One region of the Pseudoalteromonas sp. SG43-6 genome, then DNA from elsewhere that is predicted to be linked to it. Evidence: predicted binding sites of a transcription regulator. Region 1 holds the regulator's gene; the other holds the start of a gene.
What was found. Region 1 encodes FliA, which starts transcription of late flagellar genes. Its sites were predicted from a motif close to CTAAAGNTNNNNNNNNNNNNGCCGATA; they were not measured.
Positions count from the first base shown of each region.

Region 2: the regulator FliA is predicted to act here: its motif matches at 3,750-3,776, upstream of pomA (flagellar motor protein PomA).

Region 1 is NZ_JACJEZ010000006.1:67,754-75,436, reverse strand. It holds gene flhA (flagellar biosynthesis protein FlhA) at 81-2,189, shown strand; gene flhF (flagellar biosynthesis protein FlhF) at 2,213-3,676, shown strand; gene H5201_RS04010 (MinD/ParA family protein) at 3,669-4,529, shown strand; gene H5201_RS04005 (RNA polymerase sigma factor FliA) at 4,556-5,266, shown strand; gene cheY (chemotaxis response regulator CheY) at 5,307-5,690, shown strand; gene H5201_RS03995 (protein phosphatase CheZ) at 5,708-6,472, shown strand; gene H5201_RS03990 (chemotaxis protein CheA) at 6,487-7,683, shown strand, end outside.
Region 2 is NZ_JACJEZ010000014.1:71,532-79,214, reverse strand. It holds gene H5201_RS08205 (hypothetical protein) at 1-1,013, opposite strand, end outside; partial or broken gene H5201_RS08200 (DNA topoisomerase III) at 1,156-1,293, opposite strand; gene H5201_RS08195 (hypothetical protein) at 1,366-1,848, opposite strand; gene H5201_RS08190 (flagellar motor protein MotB) at 1,996-2,916, opposite strand; gene pomA (flagellar motor protein PomA) at 2,919-3,686, opposite strand; gene H5201_RS08180 (exodeoxyribonuclease VII small subunit) at 3,988-4,230, shown strand; gene ispA ((2E,6E)-farnesyl diphosphate synthase) at 4,234-5,121, shown strand; gene dxs (1-deoxy-D-xylulose-5-phosphate synthase) at 5,227-7,092, shown strand; gene H5201_RS08165 (hypothetical protein) at 7,489-7,683, shown strand, end outside.

The DNA.
Region 1 (7,683 bases):
TTCTTTTAAGCTAGTAATTAATAACTTGGAATAGTTATTGCAAATTCCGTTTAGTGTCAATTTTTTGAAATTGTAGAATTATGGAATTTAAAGCTGTATTACAACAACTTAATAAAGATAAAAAAGAGTATTTAAAAGGTGTTGGTACACCTTTGCTGGTGCTCGCTGCGTTGGGTATGGTGATTTTACCGTTACCGCCATTTTTACTCGACATTCTTTTCTCGTTTAATATAGCTTTAGCATTAGTGGTGTTGTTAGTGACAGTTTACACCATGAAGCCTGTTGAATTTGGTATGTTTCCAGCAGTGCTATTGATTGCAACGATTATGCGTTTGGCACTAAATGTTGCCAGTACCCGGGTGGTGCTGCTTGAAGGTCATAACGGTGGTGATGCCGCAGGTAAAGTTATTGAAGCTTTTGGTTCAGTGGTAATTGGTGGCAACTACGCGGTTGGTTTAGTGGTGTTTTTGATTTTGATTATCATCAACTTTGTGGTAATCACCAAAGGTGCAGGCAGGATCTCTGAAGTATCGGCACGCTTTACCTTAGATGCGATGCCAGGCAAACAAATGGCCATTGATGCTGACTTGAATGCGGGTTTTATTAGTGCAGAGCAAGCACGAGATCGCCGTGAAGAAGTCACCCGTGAAGCGGACTTTTATGGCTCTATGGATGGTGCGAGCAAGTTTGTAAAAGGTGATGCGATTGCTGGTATTGTAATACTGATCATCAATATTGTTGGCGGCTTGTTTGTTGGTATGATCCAGCATGATTTAAGCTTTGGCAACGCCATGGAAGTGTATACTTTGCTGACCATTGGTGATGGCTTAGTCGCACAATTACCATCATTACTGTTATCAATTGGCACTGCAATTGTTGTTACTCGTCAAAATGAATCGCTCAATATGGGCGATCAATTTAAGAAACAACTCGGTAACGAGAAATCATTATTTATCGCCTCGGGTATTTTAATCGTGATGGGTTTAGTACCGGGTATGCCACATTTTGCCTTTTTAAGTCTTGGTGCATTACTTGGTTACTTAGCGTATTACACCCAGCAAAATAAGCTAAAAGAAGCAGCAGCAAAAGAAGCAGAAGCTACCAATGGTGGTGCAACAGGCACTGGTGTTGCTAACAAGCAAGAGCAAAAAGAGCTAGGTTGGGATGATGTACAACAAGTTGATGTAATTGGCCTTGAAGTTGGCTATCGCTTAATTCCATTAGTTGATCAATCACAAGGTGGCGAACTATTAAACCGGATCAAAGGGGTACGTAAAAAGTTATCTCAAGAACTTGGTTTTTTAATTCCACCGGTGCATATTCGCGATAACTTAGAGTTAGACCCAAATGCATACAGAATTACCATGATGGGTGTTTCAAGTGGTGAGGGGGAGCTTAAGCACGGTGATGAGTTGGCTATTAATCCTGGCCAAGTATTTGGTCCAATAAAAGGCATTGCTACTAAAGATCCGGCCTTTGGTCTAGACGCTATTTGGATCAAACCAGATCAAAAAGATGAAGCACAATCACTCGGTTATACCGTGGTTGATGCAGCAACAGTGGTAGCAACGCATATTAGTCAGTTACTAACTAACAGCGCGGCCTTGTTACTCGGCCACGAGGAAGTGCAAAATCTATTAGATATGCTGGCAAAAAGTCATCCTCGTTTAGTTGAAGGGCTAGTGCCAGATATTTTACCACTAACAGCAATTGTTAAAGTATTACAAAATTTATTAAATGAAGGCGTTGCTATTCGCGATATGCGTTCAATTGTACAAACCCTTGTTGAGTATGGCCCTCGAAGCCAAGATCCTGATGTATTAACCGCAGCAGTGCGAATTTCACTGCGCAGATTAATTGTTCAAGACGCGGTTGGAATGTCATCAGAAATCCCTGTCATAACCTTGGCGCCTGAGTTGGAACAGATGTTGCATCAGTCACTACAAAATGCAGGCGACGAAGGTGCCGGAATAGAGCCAGGACTTGCAGAGCGACTTCAACAATCATTAAATGAAGCGCATCAAAATCAAGAAATGGCCGGTGAACCTTCGATATTGCTAACGTCAGGAATGTTACGCACTGTGTTATCTCGTTTTGTTAAGTACACCATTCCAGGATTGCGAGTGATGTCTTATCAAGAGGTACCAGACGAAAGACAGATCAAGATTGTCAGCTCAGTAGGCCAATAATCGGATTTTAAAGGGGTTGAACCATGAAAATAAAACGTTTTTTTGCTAAAGATATGCGCACCGCACTGAAAGAAGTTAAAGATGAACTCGGTGTAGATGCTGTAATCATGTCAAATAAAAAATTAGCCAATGGGGTAGAGATTGTTGCCGCCGTTGATTATGAAAAAGCAGCCCCGAAAGCACCTGCACAAGCACATGTTGCTACGGCACAAGCACAAACAAATGCTAACTTTGTTAAACCTGCGCCACAACGTTCACAGCCTGAGCCGCAAGCTGCGGTAGCTGATAGCTTACAAGCATTATTAGAGCGCCAATCACCGCGTCCACGCTCACCTGAGCTTGCATCGATGTTTAGCCAGTCAGGGATTGATACATCAACTCAGTATCAACCACAGCAAACTCGCCATGAACCACAAGCACATAATGATTTTGCTCGTCGCGATACTGCGTCGCGTCCACAAACGCAAGCACATAGCTTAGGTTTTGATGATGATCTAGAAAGTGGTTTTGATGATTTAGATACTCCGATGCCAACAAAAAGTGCAGCCAAAACAGATGAAATTACCGCTATGCGTGATGAAATGGCAGCGATGCGTCAATTACTTGAGTATCAAGTATCTGGCTTGATGCAACAAGATTTAGCGCGTCGCGACCCTACTCGCGCATGCATGATCGATCGTTTAGTCGGAATGGGTATTGACAGTGAAGTTGCAGAGCAAATGGCCTGTTTTATTCCCGATGATGTGTCACGTCAGCAAGCATGGCAAGCGCTATTGCAAATGGTTGAAAACCAAATGCATACTACAAATAATGAAATACTACGCCAAGGCGGCGTATATGCACTTGTTGGCCCTACTGGGGTTGGTAAAACTACAACCGTGGCAAAACTTGCAGCCCTTGGCGCACAAAAATATGGCGCAGATAAAGTTGCGCTTATTACCACTGATACTTACCGTATTGGCGCTTATGAACAGCTTGCTACTTATGGCCGAATCATCGGTTGTGGTGTAAAACAAGTTAAAGATGCCAATGAATTAGCAGAAGTTTTATATCATTTACGAAATAAGCGTCTAGTATTAATAGATACAGCGGGAATGAGCCAACGTGATTTACGTTTAACTGAGCAGTTAAATACACTAATGCGTAATCAACGTGTCGATATTCGCAATTATTTAGTGCTCAGTGCGACCGCACAAATTAATGTTTTACAAGAAACCGTAAGACACTTTAAGAAGGTACAATTAAGTGGCTGTATTTTCACTAAATTAGACGAATCATTAAGTTTAGGTGAGATTATTAGTATAGCGATTCAAAATCGCCTTCCAATAGGGTATCTTACTAACGGTCAGCGCGTTCCAGAGGACATTCGGGTCGCCAATGCAGAGAAATTAGTAAAAAAAGCAGAACAATTGTATTTAAAAAGAACAAAAGCACAACATTCACGACGCCAAGCAGTAGCGTCAAGCACAGTAGGGATGTATGATTAACACAGTATTAGATCAAGCAAGTGGCCTGCGTAAAATGAGTCAAAACAATAATAACGGCGTTAAAGTTATCGCTGTAACAGGTGGCAAAGGTGGCGTAGGGAAAACTAACGTCTCACTTAACACTGCGATTGCGTTGGGTCAGCTCGGAAACCGAGTGTTAGTACTGGATGCCGATTTGGGTTTAGCAAATTGTGATGTGATGTTAGGACTTAGGGTAGAGCGTAATCTATCTCATGTACTATCAGGTGAATGCGAGCTCGATGAAATTTTAGTTGAAGGGCCTGCAGGAATTAAAATAGTACCAGCGACGTCAGGCTCACAAAGTATGGTGGAACTTTCACCATCAGAACATGCTGGTTTAATTCGCGCTTTTAGTGAATTAAATACCGAATTTGATATATTAATTGTTGATACTGCTGCTGGTATCTCTGACATGGTATTAAGTTTTTCGCGCGCAGCGCAAGATGTCATGGTAGTAGTATGTGATGAACCGAGCTCAATAACTGATGCTTATGCATTAATCAAAGTATTGAGTCGTGAGCACGGTGTGTATAAATTTAAAATCGTTGCTAATATGGTGCGCAGCATGCGTGAAGGCCAGGAACTATTTGCTAAGCTCTCAAAAGTAACGGATCGCTTTTTGGATGTCTCAATGGAATTGGTAGCAACAGTCCCGTATGATGAAAATATGCGTAAAGCAACTCGTCGTCAGAAAGTGATTGTTGATTTATTTCCAAGTTCCCCAGCAGCAATAGCATTTAAAACATTAGCGACAAAAGCAGTTAAATGGCCTATACCTAATCAACCATCTGGTCATTTAGAATTTTTCATAGAAAAATTAGTAAACGGCTAACTATGACGGCATCGGTGAATAAAGCGATGGGATATCAATCGACACAAAATTTAAATGTGATTGTTGAGCGACATGCTTCCTTAGTCAAAAAAGTGGCTTGTCATTTAATCGCTCGTTTACCCGCGAGTGTGCAACTCGATGATTTGATTCAATCGGGGATGATAGGGTTAATTGAAGCATCAAAGAACTTTGATGCGACTAAAGGTGCAAGCTTTGAAACCTTTGCAGGCATTCGTATCCGTGGTGCGATGCTGGATGAAATGCGCCGAGGTGATTGGGCTCCACGCTCAGTGCACCGTAATAGCCGCAGAGTCGCTGAAGCGATTAGTGAGCTAGAAAGCAGCCTGAATCGAGAACCTAAAGACAGTGAAGTTGCTGAAAAACTTGATATTACGCTAGATGAGTACCATCATATTCTTAGTGATGTAAATTCAAGTAAAGTGTTAGGTATAGAAGACTTAGGGGTAGATGAAGATGTTATCACACCAGTGGGACATGATTTAGCACTGGACAAGCCCTTTAATAACGTTAAAAATGAACGCTTTAATCAATCATTATTAACAGCTATACAATCTTTACCTGAACGAGATGGGTTAGTATTGTCGCTGTATTATAACGATGAAATGAATTTAAAAGAGATTGGACATATACTCGATGTAAGTGAATCGCGTGTGAGTCAGATACATGGTCAGGCGATGATTAAGCTCAAAGCAAAAATCAATGACTGGATTAATTAGTAGTAAGTAAATATAGGTTCAGACCTCACCGGAGGATGTTTTGGATAAAAACATGAAAATTCTTGTTGTTGATGATTTTTCGACGATGAGACGTATTATCAAAAATCTGTTAAGAGATTTGGGTTTTACAAATGTACAAGAAGCTGACGATGGCTCAACAGCTTTACCGATGTTGCAGAATCAAGAATTTGATTTTGTAGTTACAGATTGGAACATGCCTGGCATGCAAGGAATCGATCTCTTGCGCGCTATTAGGGCCGATGACAGCCTGAAACACATTCCTGTTTTAATGGTAACAGCAGAAGCTAAAAAAGAACAAATTGTTGCTGCTGCACAAGCTGGTGTTAACGGTTATATCGTTAAACCATTTACAGCTGCAACACTGAAAACCAAATTGGAAAAAGTGTTTGAGCGTTTAGGTTAAATAAATAGGAGAGGCTTATGTCAGCACCTGCTGCGCCTCAGATCAGTTTAGAACAAGCCCGTCAGCTTGTGGTTTACCTTGAAAACGGTGAACAAGATAAAGCTGATCAGTTAATTATTGATGCGGCGTCAAAAGAGCAATCAGAATTATTTGCCGAAGTAGGCAAACTTACGCGTCAGCTTCATGATGCGTTGAAAAATTTTGAGCTTGATACACGTTTAGCTGATTTGACCAAAGATGCACTACCCGACGCGAAGCAGCGTCTTAACTATGTTATGGAAATGACCGAAAACGCTGCTAATAAAACCATGGATGCTGTAGAAGCAAGTTTACCCATTGCCCAACAGCTTGCTGATGACATTTCAGACATTAAACCCACTTGGGATCGTTTAATGAACCGTGAAATTGAGCTAGGTGAATTTAAAACACTTTGCCATAGCTTAGATAAGTTCATGAATAGCTCGCAAACTAAAACGGATGAGTTGCAAGGACTCATGACCAATGTGTTAATGGCACAAGATTTTCAAGATTTAACCGGTCAAGTGATCCGTCGGGTTATCGAGCTTGTTAGAGAAGTAGAAGACAGCTTGATCCACTTGTTGACAGCATTTGGCAGCCAAGATGATAGCGAAACAAAAACAATAGCACCAGTCATTGAAAAACCGCCTGCTGAAAATACACTTGCAGGCCCTGAAGGGCCAATTATTGATAAAGAATCTCGTGATGATGTTGTCTCAGGACAAGATGATGTTGATGATTTATTATCAAGCTTGGGCTTCTAAGAGGAGAAAACTGCATGAGCTTTGAAGTCGATGAAGATATTTTACAAGATTTTCTAGTAGAGGCTGGAGAAATTCTTGAGCTTTTGTCAGAACAGCTGGTGGAGCTTGAAAATAACCCAGATGATACCGAATTACTCAATGCAATTTTCCGTGGTTTTCATACGGTAAAAGGCGGCGCAGGCTTTTTAAGCATGACTGAACTAGTCGATGCTTGCCATGGTGCAGAGAACGTTTTCGATTTATTGCGTCAAGGTGTTCGTAAGGTTAATTCCGAACTGATGGACGTGATCTTGCAAGCACTCGATACTATCAACGAAATGTTTGCGACTATCCAAAGTAGAGAAAAACCAGAACCAGCAAATCCAGAATTACTCGCTGTTTTACATAAATTGGGGCTGCCGCCAACGGCTGAAGAATTAACTGGCAGTGCTGAACCTGCAGGCGATATCCCTGTTGTTGATGCTGATGATATTTTAGATGATTCTGACGATCCATTTGCGCTAGACTCATTATTTGATGGTCAAGTTGATAGCGATCAAAAAGATGTTCAAATCGATGAGATAACAGAAGATGAATTTGAGAGTCTGCTTGATGAGCTCCACGGACAAGGGAAAAGTCCTATAACGCCAACAACCACTGTCAGCAATGAATCATCAAATAGTGATATTACTGATGATGAATTTGATAATTTATTGGATGAATTGCACGGTATTGGTAGCTTCGGTCTAGTAAGTAATAAAGATACTGCAGGCACCGAAAGTGCTGCGCCTAAACCGACCCAAGCACCTTCAGCATCGACGAAAAGTAATGGTCCAGATGAAATCAGCGATGATGAATTTGAAGCTTTACTTGATGAATTACATGGTAAAGGCAGCGCGCCACAAGCGGTCGCTGAGACTGAGCCAGCACCCGCTAAAAAAGCACCAACACCTGCACCTGCACCTGTTGCCGCAGCTAAGCCAGTGCCCAAACCAGCAGTGTCTGAGCCTGTGAAAGCAGCTGAAAAATCCGCACCAGCTCTAGCGACAGCTGTTGCTAAAAAACCAGCTCCTCCACAAGCTGATACGACGGTGCGTGTTGATACAAAACGCCTAGATCAAATAATGAACATGGTTGGTGAACTGGTATTGGTTCGCAATCGTTTAGTCAGTTTAGCAACCAATACTGAAAGTGAAGCGATGGGTAAAGCCATTTCGAATCTTGATGTAGTA
Region 2 (7,683 bases), on a different contig from region 1:
ATACGAGACGCGATAGCCTCTATTGCCTCACTATCAGATATAGATAATGGTATCCCTGAAAGAAGCTTTTGAGTGTTTTTTATATTTAATCCACCACCAGTTGATACTGAAAAACTACTTTTTGGTTGTACTTTATACTTTGGTTTTACAATTTCAAATTGTGGTAATCCAAAAAAATTAGTGTCGACAAAAATTTTCATATAAACATTAATTGCTTGGGTCCAAACTGTATTCAAAAAGTTTTCAATAGAATTACCCGCAAGTCTTTGATCTGCAATCATGCATCCTAAAACAGCTAGGAATGTTTTGTTGCTTTGTTTTTCTGATAGTGCTTCTCTAATCCTTACTTCACTTGGATACAATCTAGCAATAGTGTTGAGCAAAGGCATTATATTGCCAATAATTCTATATAAGGACGTTGATTTTTGTTTAGCTCCATAGTTCTGAATTGCCAGTAAGACTTCATTTGTAAATGTTGGTCCATAAGTAGCATGAATAGTTTCCAAATGAATAAAGTACATATCACCAAATTTACTTGTTACATTCCAACCACAAAACAGTTTAATTTTATCTATATTTTGAGGAGAGGCCTTATATCGTTCTATACAACTCATGGCATCTTTTGAAATTTTATTTTGTAAAACTACTGAAGGATTAAAGGTATGAAAACTTAAATCTAATGCAATGCTTGAAAATAACTTACCGATTTTTAATGTTATTGTATATTTTCTCGCGTTACTAAATTCGTTAAATTCCTCATACACAAAACCTATAAGTAGATAAAAATGATTTTGAAAGGTTTTTTCATCATTTAAAACATCAATAGCCGAGTAATTAATAACATGCTTGACACTTAAACATTGAGTATCAACAAAAGTTGCATAAATATTCAGTATCACATTAGAAAGCTTTGCATACCCCCCTTCTTCGCTCTTAGCTAAAATTAACTTTTTCAGTGGTTCTGAAAGTACATCTTTTACAGAAGAAAAGCCTTCAATTGCAACAAGATTCATAGTCGTAAACCTATATATTTGATTTGCACGTTAAGATTTTTTCTTTGACAATTGTCAATTAACATAATGGCATAGAATTCAATTAAAACTATTTTAAAACAATGAATTATATTAATTGACAACATATACCTTAAGGGGAAACGAGCAAGTGACCTATACACCAAGAAACACAATCGCCATTAGCCACTTCAATATAGCCATCATGTTTTTTATGAGGCTTTGGTAGCGCATCAGCAATGGCACGACCTAAAGATGGCTTCTCGGCTATATAAAGTTTCATAGGGCACTATCAACAACTGGTTATTTACACAGTAGTTTAGCACACGTAATTTAATCTACAAATAGTTAATGATTAGCTCTTTAAACTGCGATTTTTTCGCATAAATAAATACAACAGAGGAAGGTAGCACACAACGACAGTGCCAATATTGATTAAAGGTAATAACGTTTTATATAGCATAGTGCTATACGATAAATCCCAAAGGTGGCGATCCACTAATCTAAATAATTGTAAGATAGGCGCACTGATTACAACCAATTGACCGATCACACTTTGCCAAAGATACACTTTATCTTTAATAGCCCAGTAAGCAATCAAAGCCATCCAAGCAATATCATTAAAAGCCCAAACTACATAACGCCAAATATAAGGGTCATCTAACTCTCTAAGGCTTGAATAAATCACAGCGCCATACAAGAAGAAAACAGCTGTAATCAAGACAAAGCGTAATGCCAACCAATCCTTACGTATGTAAAATACAAAAATAGCTGGGAGTAAAAATAACACCCAGCTATATTCAAGTATAAAAATTAAATTGTTCACCCAATTAGGCATTGACGTTACTTAACATTCTTCTCTTCATCATCGCCACCAGAACCATTGCCCGGCATATAGCTATATTTATCAACGTTTTTCATCAGACACTCCGTTACACTTGTTAAAAAACTACTTTAAGCTAAATTAGGTATTTTGCCAAGCATCTTAACGAACATCTATCGGATCTGATTCCTTAGCCTTGCCTTGCATTATTGAAATTTCCACGCGGCGATTACGTCGTCTATCCGCATCAGAATCATTTGGAACAAGTGGTCGAGTTTCGGCATGACCGACAACAACCATTCTGGTTTTATCAAAGCCTTGCGCTTTTTGCATTTCAGTTGCAACCGCAACTGCACGCTTCGATGATAAGTCCCAGTTATTGGTATACAGCTCATTCGAAACTTGAAAATCATCAGTATGACCAGACACCGTAATTTCGCCTGGCACATCTTTTAGTAACGCAGCTATATCACGAATGATTGGTTTAAACTTAGGTTGTAAAAATGCACTCCCAGATGGAAATGAACCATTTTCACGAATACGAATAATAATTTGCTGACCTAATGATTCCAACTCAACAGCACCATCCATGATTTGTTGTTCCAATTGCTGGGCTATCTTTTTAACTAACTCATTAACCTGCTCTTGATCAGCTGCAGAAATAGATTGTTCTGATGCTTGTTGTTGCGCTGTACTTTGTGACTCACCGCCACGCTTATTACCGCGTTGCTCTTGACGACCGCCAGCTGAGCTTTCATCACCAGCCTGAAACTCAAGCATTTGCTGGGTCATTTCGACAGTTTGCTGTTGAATGGTTTCGATTGGAGTAGGTTCAGGTTTACCTGGGGTGAACTCCATCGCGATAACGGATGTTCCTTTGGGAATATCTTTTACTTCTATTTTATTTTGTACACCAAAGGCAAACTTCATTGAGCCTGCGATTTGTTTAAATTTAAGTACATCCATTTCTGAAAACGCGAGTAAAAGTACAAAGAAGCACATCAATAGTGACATCAAATCCGCGAAGGTACCCATCCATGCTGGTAACCCGGGTGGTGGACACTTGCACTCTTGATCTGACATGCTTACTCCTCAGTATCCACTTTTCGTTTTGATTCAGCGAGGTAGTTTTTCAAAATACCTTCGATGACTTTTGGGTTTTGGCCATCTTGTATACCTAATACCGCATCTAAAATTAGCCGCTGATTCATTGCTTCTTCGTCTTTACGCAATTCCAATTTTACTTGGATAGGAATTGCCACCACGTTTGCTAAAAACGCACCATATAATGTTGTTAAAAGCGCTACCGCCATCGCAGGACCAATCGCTTTAGGGTCATCCATATTCGACAACATCGCAACTAGACCAATCAAAGTACCTATCATACCCATCGCAGGCGCAATATCGGCAAGCGCTTTAAACAAACCGGCCCCCGATTCATGACGAGTAGAAGTAAGAGAAATATCTTTTTGCAAGGTGGCACGAACAACATCAGCGTCATGACCGTCAACAAGCATATCAACCCCTTTACGCATAAACGCATTGGGTATTTCTGCTTCCTCAAGTGCTAAAAATCCGCCTTTACGGGCCGAGTCTGCAAGTTCAACTGCTTTTTCGATAAGCTCTTCAGGTGACTCTATTTTGAACATGAAGGCTTTAGCCGCGACTTTACCGATACCGAGGAATTGACTCATCGTATAGTTTGATAACACTATAAAAATCGAACCACCGAAAACAATAACCACCGATGGCGTGTTATAAAACATAGCCACTTCGCCGCCACTACTTAGTACCATTGACATAGCAATAAGACCAATAGCTCCGAGAATACCTATAATGGTTGCTAAATCCACTTACCCCTCCAGAGGAATCGATGCTTTGTTGCTACCAGCAACAAATTTTTATTATTAACAGCTTATCGGCAATCTATTGAATTACTTAAACCATTTAATGAAAAAAATGAAATGAAAGTTTTCAACCCTGTTTAGCATTTTAAGCTACCATTGATAACCTGCAAGGCTTAAGTAAAGGTATAAATAATTAAAAGTGGCAAGAAAACAATTAATTATTCAAAAAAAATGCATCACCCTTTGACCTAGTTTAGCATTCCCCCTAAAATTGGCCTCACATTTCTATCATCTAAGTTAAATCAGTATGGCGACGAAAAAACCAGAGAACCTAAGCTTCGAGCAAGCGCTTGATGAATTATCCTTAATCGTCACAGAAATGGAGCAAGGAGAGCTTTCCCTTGAGCAATCATTAAAACAGTTTGAACGCGGTATTGCTTTAGCCGGCGCATCTTCAAGTAAGTTACAACAAGCTGAACAAAAAGTAGCTATTTTAATGGGTAGTGATAGTCAGTCACCACTTACTAACTTTGATAATGATTTGGAATAACGGGTGTTAATAACAGAGCAAATAAAATGTGCTCAACAAGATGTTGAAGCCACTCTCAATCGGTATTTTGAGCAACCGCTCGATACCGAGCACAGCATCAAACAAGCCACCCACTACAGCGTTTTAAATGGCGGTAAACGATTACGACCATTTTTAGTGTATGCCACGGGAAAAATGCTTGGCGCAAATAAACAAGATTTAGACGTGTTGGCTGCTGCTATTGAATGTATTCATAGTTATTCGTTAGTTCATGATGATTTACCCGCGATGGATGACGACGACCTGCGACGTGGTAGACCGACTTGCCATATTGTCTATGGCGAAGCTCATGCTATTTTAGCCGGTGATGCGCTGCAAACATTAGCGTTTGATTTAATTGCTAACCATTCATTTAACGTTCCTGCACAGCAACAGTTAAAAATGATTGCAGCACTTGCCAAAGCATCGGGTATTGAAGGTATGGTCGGTGGTCAAGCACTGGATATTGCAGCGACTGACAAATTAGTCAATTTAGCTGAGCTCGAACGTATCCATAAATTAAAAACAGGTGCTTTGTTAAATTGTGCAATTACTTTAGGTGCATTATGCGCAGCTGATACAAATCAACAAACATTATTACAATTAAAACAGTTTGGTGATGCAATTGGGCTGGCTTTTCAGGTGCAAGACGATATTCTTGATATCGAAGGTGATACCCAAGTCTTAGGTAAACCACAAGGCTCCGATGTTGCAGCAAATAAAGCGACCTACCCTGCTCTACTTGGGCTTACAGGTGCAAAACAAAAAGCACAATCATTACTAAAATGCGCACTCGATGCGTTAGCAGCAATAGATGCTGACACTTCTGAGCTAGAAAACTTGGCAAAATATATTGTTGAACGCGATTATTAATTCTAGGCTCTAGCTTGAGCAAGTAATGATGTACAAAATAACTAAAGAATCAGAGTAATATTACGCTATAATGACCTCTGGTTAGCGAAGGATGTATTAAAAATCATGACACTTGATAGTAGCAAGTATCCATTATTAGGTTTGGTTGACGAACCAGCCCAGTTGCGTGATTTAGCGCAAGACAAATTACCTGCTTTTAGTAATGAGTTACGTGATTACTTACTAAACTCAGTCTCGCAAAGTAGTGGTCACTTAGCATCAGGTTTAGGCACAGTTGAGCTTACTGTAGCGCTTCATTATGTATATAACACCCCTGAAGATCGCTTAGTATGGGATGTAGGCCATCAAGCATACCCACATAAAATTCTCACAGGGCGCCGTGATCAAATGCACACGATCCGCCAAAAAGACGGTTTACATCCGTTTCCATTTCGTGAAGAAAGCCACTACGACACTTTTAGTGTTGGCCATTCAAGCACCTCGATTTCTGCTGCTTTAGGCATGTCAATTGCGGCGCAAAAAGAAGGCAAAGGACGAAAAACAGTAGCGGTTATTGGTGATGGTGCGATTACCGCGGGCATGGCGTTTGAAGCAATGAATCACTTAGGTGATGTTAAATCTGACATGCTGATCATATTAAACGATAACGAAATGTCGATTTCTGAAAATGTCGGTGCACTAACTAATCATTTCGCTCGTATCTTATCAGGCAGTTTTTACACTAACATTCGTGAAGGTAGTAAAAAGCTGCTATCTGGCGTGCCACCAGTAAAAGAATTAGCCAGCCGCATGGAAGAGCACTTAAAAGGCATGGTTATCCCAGGCACCTTTTTTGAAGAGTTAGGCTTAAATTACATTGGCCCAATTGATGGTCATGATGTAAACATGTTGGTTGATACACTGCGCAATATGCGTAACCTAAAAGGGCCGCAGTTACTGCATATCAAAACCCAGAAAGGTAAAGGCTATAAACCAGCAGAAGCAGATCCAATAGGCTATCACGGCGTACCTAAGTTCGACCCTGCGATTTCCAGCCTACCAAAATCAAAACCAGGCGCTGCGACTTTTTCTAAAGTATTTGGCGATTGGTTGTGTGACATGGCAAGTCAAGATGAAAAGCTTATGGCAATCACCCCGGCTATGCGTGAAGGCTCAGGCATGGTGCGTTTTTCAAAAGAATACCCTGAGCAATATTTTGATGTTGCCATTGCCGAGCAACACGCGGTTACTTTAGCCGCAGGTTTTGCCTGCGAAGGCTTAAAACCAGTTGTCGCTATTTATTCAAGCTTTTTACAACGTGCCTACGATCAGCTTATTCACGATGTTGCTCTGCAAAACTTACCCGTGTTATTTGCAATTGACCGTGCTGGTATTGTTGGTGCTGATGGCGAAACTCATCAAGGCGCATACGATTTAAGCTTTATCCGTTGTATCCCCAATATGATTATCATGGCACCGAGTGATACTAATGAATGTCGTCAAATGCTGTACACTGGTTATCGTTGTAACAGCCCTGTTGCAGTTCGTTATCCTCGTGGTAGTGCTGGCACAACTGAAATCTGCGAGCAAATGACTGAGCTTGAAATTGGTAAAGGTCGTGTGATTAAACAAGGCGCTAAAATCGCAGTTTTATCCTTTGGTACTTTACTTGAAAACGCTCAACTGGCAGTCAATGAATTAAATGCTAGCCTCGTTGATATGCGTTTTGTTAAACCTCTTGATAGCGCACTAATCGACACTTTATTAGCCGATCATGACGTCATTGTAACCCTTGAAGATAACGCGATTGTTGGTGGTGCAGGCTCTGCTGTTAATGAATATTTAGCAGCTATAAAAGCAACAGTAAGCATCCTTAATTTAGGTATTCCTGATGAGTTCATCAAGCATGGCACGCAAGAACAAATCCATGATGAAATGGGCTTAGGCTCACAAGGTATACTCGATAGCATAAAAAACTTTATTACTAAGTAACCAAAGTTTAAGTTAATAAAATAACAAAGGAGCGTAGGCTCCTTTGTTATTTATTTTCAAACATTTAAAAAAATCTCACTTTTTTTCAACTTTCTTGCATCCAATTATTTCCCTGCCACGTTTATTCACTGAGGTTAGCTCGTGAGCAAAGTGTTCACGCTTTTATATAATACCAATCGACTTAAATATTTAGCCTTTCTAGCGTGCTAAATAAAGCGCTAACGGCGTTATGAATTTTTCATGTAGAACAACTACATATAAAAATTTATGCCTTGTTATCACTCTATTTATCCGTCGCTATAAATGACTAACAACTTAACACGATTGGTATAAGCTGTTTTAAGCCAAGCTCTTTGTATGTTCACATTTGATGGAATATTTAAGAAGGTACAAGTTATGAAAACGTTAAAATCAGGCGAAAGCACCAAATCTATTCACGCACAATTAATGACCAGTAAACTTTGTTTGTCTGCGCTTACTCTAGCAATTTTGATTGGCTTAACCGGCTGTAGTGGCGATGATGGAAAAGATGGCGCTGTAGGCCCGCAAGGTGAAATGGGCATGGACGGCGTCGATGGTAGTAATGGCGCT